Linked DNA regions of Pseudoduganella albidiflava. The protein of the gene in region 1 binds, or shares a complex with, the protein of each later gene. Links are inferred from orthologs where the notes say so. Each region holds a gene or a part of one and is shown on either strand. Other genes may lie near its edges.

Evidence for each region. The genes of interacting proteins can lie anywhere in the genome.
Region 2: the proteins of moaD (region 1) and moaE are in contact, whole or in part, in a crystal structure (PDB 1FMA), measured with the Escherichia coli proteins. The link is inferred for Pseudoduganella albidiflava from one-to-one orthologs.

The regions. Positions count from the first base shown.
Region 1 is NZ_CP036401.1:3,006,123-3,009,276, forward strand. What follows is about bases 1-2,961. They hold moaD (molybdopterin converting factor subunit 1), read left to right. Parts: upstream 1-1,332; coding sequence 1,333-1,590; downstream 1,591-2,961. Other genes in these bases: thrC (threonine synthase), read left to right, coding at 1-103; EYF70_RS12465 (molybdopterin molybdotransferase MoeA), read left to right, coding at 105-1,331; EYF70_RS12475 (hypothetical protein), read right to left, coding at 1,643-1,900; EYF70_RS12480 (TIGR03862 family flavoprotein), read left to right, coding at 1,985-2,961. Outside these bases: more of EYF70_RS12480, read left to right, coding at 2,962-3,154. UniProt on the Escherichia coli protein: Involved in sulfur transfer in the conversion of molybdopterin precursor Z to molybdopterin.
Region 2 is NZ_CP036401.1:1,758,025-1,762,256, forward strand. Bases 506-3,504 are described here. They hold moaE (molybdopterin synthase catalytic subunit MoaE), read left to right. Parts: upstream 506-1,763; coding sequence 1,764-2,246; downstream 2,247-3,504. Other genes in these bases: EYF70_RS07560 (DUF349 domain-containing protein), read left to right, coding at 506-1,767; clpB (ATP-dependent chaperone ClpB), read left to right, coding at 2,346-3,504. In the rest of the region: more of EYF70_RS07560, read left to right, coding at 1-505; more of clpB, read left to right, coding at 3,505-4,232. UniProt on the Escherichia coli protein: Converts molybdopterin precursor Z to molybdopterin. This requires the incorporation of two sulfur atoms into precursor Z to generate a dithiolene group. The sulfur is provided by MoaD.

The DNA of each region.
Region 1 (3,154 bases):
TATCGAGTCGCTGCCGCAAAAGTACACGGTGATGCCGCCCGACGTCGACAAGATGAAGGCATACATCGCCGCCAACGTCGACGCCGCCGGCACGGCCCTGTGACATGACGGGCGCGCGCAAGCCGATGCTGTCGCGCCAGCAGGCGCTGGACTTCCTGCTGGCGGCCTGCCGCCCCGTGGCGGAGATCGAGACGGTGCCCACGCTGGAGGCCAACGACCGCGTGCTGGGCGCCGACTGCGTGTCGAGCCTCGACGTGCCGGCGCGCGACAACACGCAGATGGATGGCTATGCGGTGCGCGCCGCCGACTGCGCGGGCGGCTCCGCCACGCTGCCGATCACTTTACCCATCTCGCAGCGCATTCCCGCCGGCCATGTGGGCGAGCCGCTGCAGCCCGGCACGGCCGCCCGCATCTTCACCGGCGCATTCATCCCGGAAGGGGCCGATGCGGTGGTGATGCAGGAGCAGTGCGAGGCGCAGGGCGACACCGTCACGATTCGCCATGCGCCCAAGTCCGGCGAATGGGTCCGCCGCGCGGGCGAGGATATCCGCAACGGCAGCGTGATCCTGCCGGCCGGTACGCGGATGCGCAGCCAGGAACTGGGACTGGCCGCCTCGATCGGGCTGGCCAGCCTGCCGCTGTTGCGCCGCGTGCGCGTGGCCGTGTTCTTCACCGGCGACGAGCTGACCATGCCTGGCGAGCCGCTGGCGCCGGGCGGCATCTACAACTCGAACCGGTTCACCTTGCGCGCGCTGCTGGAAAACCTGGGCTGCGACGTGACCGATTTCGGCATCGTGCCGGACAGCCTGGACGCCACCCGCGCCGTGCTGCGCCAGGCCGCCGCGGGCAGCGACCTGATCATCACGTCCGGCGGGGTGTCGGTCGGCGAGGAAGACCATGTGAAGCCGGCCGTGGAAGCGGAAGGCAAGCTGGCCATGTGGCAGATCGCCATCAAGCCGGGCAAGCCGCTGGCGTTCGGCGAAGTGGCCGATGCCTTCTTCATCGGCTTGCCGGGCAATCCGGTTTCGAGCTTCGTGACGTTCCTGCTGTTCGTGCGGCCATTCCTGCTGAAGCTGCAGGGCGTGAACGCGGGCAGCGAGCCGCGCGTGTTCCCGCTGCGCGCGGACTTCGACTGGAAAGGCGACCGCCGCAACGAGTTCCTGCGCGCGCGCATCAATGCCCACGGCGGCCTGGACCTGTTCCCCAACCAGGGCTCGGGCGTGCTGACCTCCACCGTGTGGGGCGATGGCCTGATCGACAACCCGGCCGACCAGCCGATCAGCGCCGGCGACACCGTGCGCTTCATTCCCTTTACCGAACTGCTGTACTGATATGCGAATCAACCTGAAGTTTTTTGCCAGTGTCCGTGAAAAGCTGGGCAGCGGCGGCGAGACCATCGAGGTGCCGGCCGATGTCGGCACGGTGGGCGCGTTGCGCGACCTGCTGGTCGCCCGGGGCGGCGTGTGGGCCGAGGCGCTGGGCGAAGGGCGCGCGTTGCGCATGGCATGCAACCAGCGCATGTGCGACGGCGCCGAAGCGCTGAGCGAGAACGCCGAGGTGGCGTTCTTCCCGCCGGTAACGGGCGGCTGAGTATATACCAGCGGCCTGCCGCTACGCGTTCTACCCCTCGCTTCCTTCTCGTCTATTTCTTCTTCCGGCGTGGTGCCTGCGCCGCGGCGGGCTTCGGCGGCACCGCGTCGCATGCCGCGCAGGCCAGCGCCTTGCGGTAGCGGTTCCACGCGGCGCCCGTGAAGATCGCGGCGGCCACCGCGGCCCAGATGGCGGCGCTGGCGATGTCCGCCGGCGCCGTGGTGCCCTTGGCCCATTCCACCGCCGCCAGGAAGGCGAACAGCGGCACGGCCGCGAGCAGGTAGCGTTTGATCCAGAAAAGCGGGCCCATGGCGTCTCCAGCGGTGATTTTCCTTGCGAGGCCACCAGTATGCCGGGGCGGGGCGCGTTTTGCACTACAATCTCGCTCCTCATGATGACCCCTGCATCCCCCGACACTTCCCGCCCGCGCGTGGCGATCGTCGGCGGCGGACCGGCCGGCCTGATGGCCGCCGAAACGCTGTCGCGCACCGGCGCGTTCGACGTCCACCTGTACGACGCGATGCCGTCCGTCGGCCGCAAGTTCCTGCTGGCCGGCCGCGGCGGCATGAACATCACCCACGCCGAACCCTACGAACGATTCGTGACGCGCTATGGCGCCCGCGCCGCGGCGCTGCGGCCGATGCTGGACGCGTTCGGCCCCGATGCCGTGCGCGACTGGGTGCACGGCCTGGGCATCGACACCTTCGTCGGCACCTCCGGCCGCGTGTTCCCGACCGAGATGAAGGCCGCGCCGCTGCTGCGCGCATGGCTGCACCGCCTGCGCGAGGCGGGCGTGCATTTCCACCAGCGCCATCGCTGGACCGGATGGGCGGATCACGCGCTCCGCTTCGATACGCCCGCCGGAGAATTGCTCGCGCGGGCCGATGCCACGGTGCTTGCCCTGGGCGGCGCCAGCTGGGCGCGGCTGGGCTCCGATGGCGCATGGCTGCCGCTGCTGGCCGCGCGCGGCATCGAGGTGGCGCCGCTGCGGCCCTCCAATTGCGGTTTCGACGTGGACTGGAGCCCGCTGTTCTCGGAACGGTATGCCGGCCAGCCGCTCACCACGGTCGCCGCGTCATGGACGGACGGGAACGGGCAGCCCGTCCGCAAGCAGGGCCAGTTCGTCGTCACGGCGACGGGCGTCGAGGGTAGCCTCATCTATGCGTTGTCGGCGCCCGTGCGCGACCAGATGACATTGCACGGCAGCGCTGTCGTCGAGCTGGACTTGCTGCCGGATTTGCCGGCCGACCGCGTGCTGGCCGAAGTGGCGCGGCCGCGCGGCTCGCGCTCGATGTCCAGCCACCTGCAGGGGCGGCTGGGCATCAAGGGTGTGAAGGCGGGGCTGCTGCACGAATGCCTGGGCAAGGAGCAGTTCGCCGATCCCGTGGCGCTGGCCCGTGCCTTGAAAGCCTTGCCGCTGACGCTGCGCGCGCCGCGCCCGATCGACGAAGCCATCAGCAGTGCCGGCGGCGTGGCGTTCGAGGCGCTGGAGGGCACCATGGTGCGCGCCTTGCCGGGCGTGTTCGTGGCCGGCGAGATGGTCGATTGGGAGGCCCCGACCGGC
Region 2 (4,232 bases), 1.2 Mb from region 1 along the record:
GCGCAAGGTGGCGGAAACGAGCAGGACAGCAAGGCGGCCAGCGAGGCGAACAGCCAGGCGCAGGGCGGGCCTGGGGCTGCCGTGGATGGCCAGCCAGCTCAGCCGGGTGCCGCGCCGGCCCGGCCGCCGAAGGAAAAGAAGGTCACGCCGGCCGACCGCGAGGCGAACGAGCGCTTCATGGCGCTGGTCGAGGCCATGGACGCGGCACTGGCCCAGGGCCAGTTGCACACCGCCGCCGAACACGACAAGACCCTGAAGGACAGCAAGACGGGCCGCCTGACGGCCCAGCAATCGGAGCGCCTGGCGCACGTGCGCGCCGAGTACAAGCGGCTGTCCGCCTGGGCTCGCTGGGGCGGCAATGTATCCCGTGAAGAACTGGTGCATGCCGTCGAGGAATTGCCCGCACAAAACCTGCCGATGAGTGAGCTGGCCAGGAAGGTCAGCGCCATGCGCGAGCGCTGGAAAGCGCTGGACAGCGTTTCCGGCGCCGCGCCGAAGAGCTTGTGGGAAAAGTTCGATGCCGCCTGCACCGCCGCCTACGCGCCGGCCGCCGCGCACTTCCGCCACCTGGCGGACGAGCGCCACGCCAACGCCGCCAAGGCGCAGGCCATGGTCGACGAAGTCAACGCGCTGGTGGCCGATTCGCCGGCCACGCGCGAGGACTGGCGCGGCCTGGCTTCCGCGTCGCAGCGGCTGCGCCAGGCCTGGAGCCGGCTGGGCACGATCGACCGCAAGGACAAGAAACGCCTCGATACCGCGTTCGGCAAGGCCATGGAAACGCTGATGGCGCCGCTCGAAGAGCAGCGCGCGATCGAGGTGGCGCGCCGCGAGCAGCTGATCGAGGAAGTCTACAAGCTCGACCCGGCCGACCGGCACACGGTGGACACGCTGCGCGGCCTGCAGGAAGCCTGGCAGGGCCATGCCAAGGCGCTGCCGCTGGAGCGCCGGCAGGAACAGGCCCTGTGGCAGAAATTCCGTAGCGCCTGCGACACGATTTTTGCCAAGCGCAAGGAATCGGCCCACGCGGCCGACCATGAGCGCAAGGCGCACCTGCATGCCCGCGAGGCGATCTGCGCGCAGCTCGAAGCGTTCGCGCCGGAGGGCGACGACAAGGCCCGCCAGGGCGCGATCGGCAAGGCGCTGCGCGATGCCGCCGCCGCGTGGCATGCGAGCGGCCCCGTGCCGCGCGCAGCCGAGGCGCGCATCGAAGGCCGCTACCGCGCCGCCGTGGCGAAGCTGCAGGGCGAAGCCGATGCCGTGCGCAAGCGTGCCGGTACGGCGCAGGCCAACGCGCTGCGCGACAAGCTGCGCTTGGTGCAGGCGCTGGAACATGCCGTGGCAGCGCCTGGTCCGGTCGATAGCGAGGAGTGGAAGGGCCGCTGGGCCGCGCTGCCAGCGCTGCCGGCCGAGCACGAGCGCACCTTGCATGGCCGCTTCCATGCCGCGTTGCAGGCCGCCGCGGCGGATGCCGGCGCGCGCGGCGCGTATGCCGGCACGCTGGAAGCGAACCGTTCGCGGCTGCTGGCCGAGGTCTTGCGCCAGGAAATCGTGGCCGGCATCGACAGCGGCCCGGAATTCGCGCGCGACCGCCTGAAGATGCAGGTCGAAGTGCTGCAGGATTCCCTGAAGTCCGGCCAGAAATCCGGCGCGGCGGGTTCGCAGGCGGCCCAGTTCGTGCAGCTGTGCGCGCTGCCGGCGCTGCTGGACGACCGCACGGCCAGCCGCATCGAGGCGCTGTTCCGCCGCATCGGCGCGGAGGGGCGATGAGCCGGCAGGAGAACCATGGCGGGATGGCGCGGGTGCGCGTCCAGCCCGAGGATTTCGACCTTTCCACCGAAGTGGCGCGGCTGCGCGCGGACAATCCGAAGACCGGCGCCATCGTCACCTTCGTGGGCACGGTGCGCGACCTGAACGAAGGTTCGCAGGTGGCGTCGATGGAACTGGAGCATTATCCGGGCATGACGGAAGAGTCGATCGAGCGCATCATCGACCAGGCCTGCACGCGCTGGCCGGTCCACGATGCGCTGGTGATCCACCGCGTCGGCCCGCTGCTGCCGCGCGACCAGATCGTGCTGGTGGCGGTCACGTCCGCGCATCGCGGCGACGCATTCGCAGCCTGCGAGTTCATCATCGACTACCTGAAGACCGAGGCGCCGTTCTGGAAAAAGGAACAGACGCCGGAAGGGGCGCGCTGGGTCGATGCGCGTGTCAGCGACGACCACGCGCTGGACAAGTGGGAGAAATGATCCCGGCTGCAGCCGGAACCCAGCCATTTCGCAGGGCGTCTTGAAATAGCGATTGCGCAGCCGCACCTTATCGGAAGATAAAATTTGGAGCGAAGCGCCATGCGTCAAGACAAACTTACTACAAAACTTCAGGAAGCACTTGCCGACGCCCAGAGCCTGGCCGTCGGCAGCGACAACCCCTATATCGAACCCGTGCACCTGCTGACGGCCCTGCTCAACCAGGACGACAGCAGCACGCGCTCGCTGCTGCAGCGCGCCGGCGTCAACGTCGGCGGCCTGGCCGCGGCGCTGAAAGGCGCCATCGAGCGCTTGCCGAAGGTGTCCGGCACCGGCGGCAACGTGCAGGTCAGCCGCGAATTCGTCAACATGCTGAACCTGGCCGACCGCGAGGCGCAGAAGCGCGGCGACCAGTTCGTGTCCAGCGAAATGGTGCTGCTGGCGCTGGCGGACGACAAGTCCGACGCCGGCCGGCTGGCCCGCGAGAACGGCCTGTCGCGCAAATCCCTCGAAACGGCGATCGAGGCCGTGCGCGGCGGCGGCAAGGTCGATTCTCAGGAAGCGGAAGGCCAGCGCGAGGCGCTGAAGAAATACACGATGGACCTTACCGAGCGGGCGCGCCAGGGCAAGCTCGACCCGGTGATCGGCCGCGACGACGAGATCCGCCGCGCGATCCAGGTGCTGCAGCGGCGCACCAAGAACAATCCGGTGCTGATCGGCGAACCCGGCGTCGGCAAGACCGCGATCGTCGAGGGCCTGGCCCAGCGCATCGTCAACAACGAGGTGCCCGATTCGCTGCGCGGCAAGCGCGTGCTGTCGCTCGACATGGCGGCGCTGCTGGCCGGTGCCAAGTACCGCGGCGAGTTCGAGGAGCGGCTGAAATCGGTGCTGAATGAACTGGCCAAGGACGAGGGCCAGACCATCGTCTTCATCGACGAGCTGCACACCATGGTCGGTGCCGGCAAGGCCGAGGGCGCGATGGATGCGGGCAACATGCTCAAGCCCGCGCTGGCGCGCGGCGAGCTGCACTGCGTGGGCGCCACCACGCTGGACGAGTACCGCAAGTACATCGAGAAGGATGCCGCGCTGGAGCGCCGTTTCCAGAAGATCCTGGTCGACGAGCCCACCGTGGAAGCCACCATCGCCATCCTGCGCGGCCTGCAGGACAAGTACGAGCTGCACCACAAAGTGGAGATCACCGACCCGGCCATCATCGCGGCGGCCGAGCTGTCGCACCGCTACATCACCGACCGCTTCCTGCCCGACAAGGCGATCGACCTGATCGACGAAGCCGCGTCGAAGATCAAGATCGAGATCGATTCCAAGCCCGAGGTGATGGACAAGCTGGAACGCCGCCTGATCCAGCTGAAGATCGAGAAGGAAGCGGTCAAGCGCGAGAAGGACGAAGGTTCGCGCAAGCGGCTCGACCTGATCGACGAGGAAATCGCCAAGCTGCAGCGCGAGTACAACGACTTCGAGGAAGTGCTGAAGGCCGAGAAGGCCAATGTGCAGGGCACCACGCACATCAAGGAAGAGATCGAGCGCATCCGCCAGGAGATGGAGGAAGCCACGCGCGCATCGAACTGGCAGCGCGTCTCCGAGCTGCAGTACGGCCGGCTGCCCGAGCTGGAAGCGCAGCTGAAGCAGGCGGAATCCTCGAACGGCGATGAAGCGAAGGACAAGCCGAAGCTGCTGCGCACGCAGGTGGGCGCCGAGGAGATCGCCGAGGTGGTGTCGCGCGCCACCGGCATCCCCGTGTCGCGCATGATGCAGGGCGAGCGCGACAAGCTGTTGCACATCGAGGAAAAGCTGCACGAGCGCGTGGTGGGGCAGGACGAGGCGATCAACGCCGTGGCCGACGCGATCCGCCGTTCGCGCGCCGGCCTGGCGGACCCGAACCGGCCATACGGCTCGTTCATGTTCCTGGGCCCGACCGGCGTGGGCAAGACCGAACTGTCGAAGGCGCTGGCCGCGTTCCTGTTCGATACC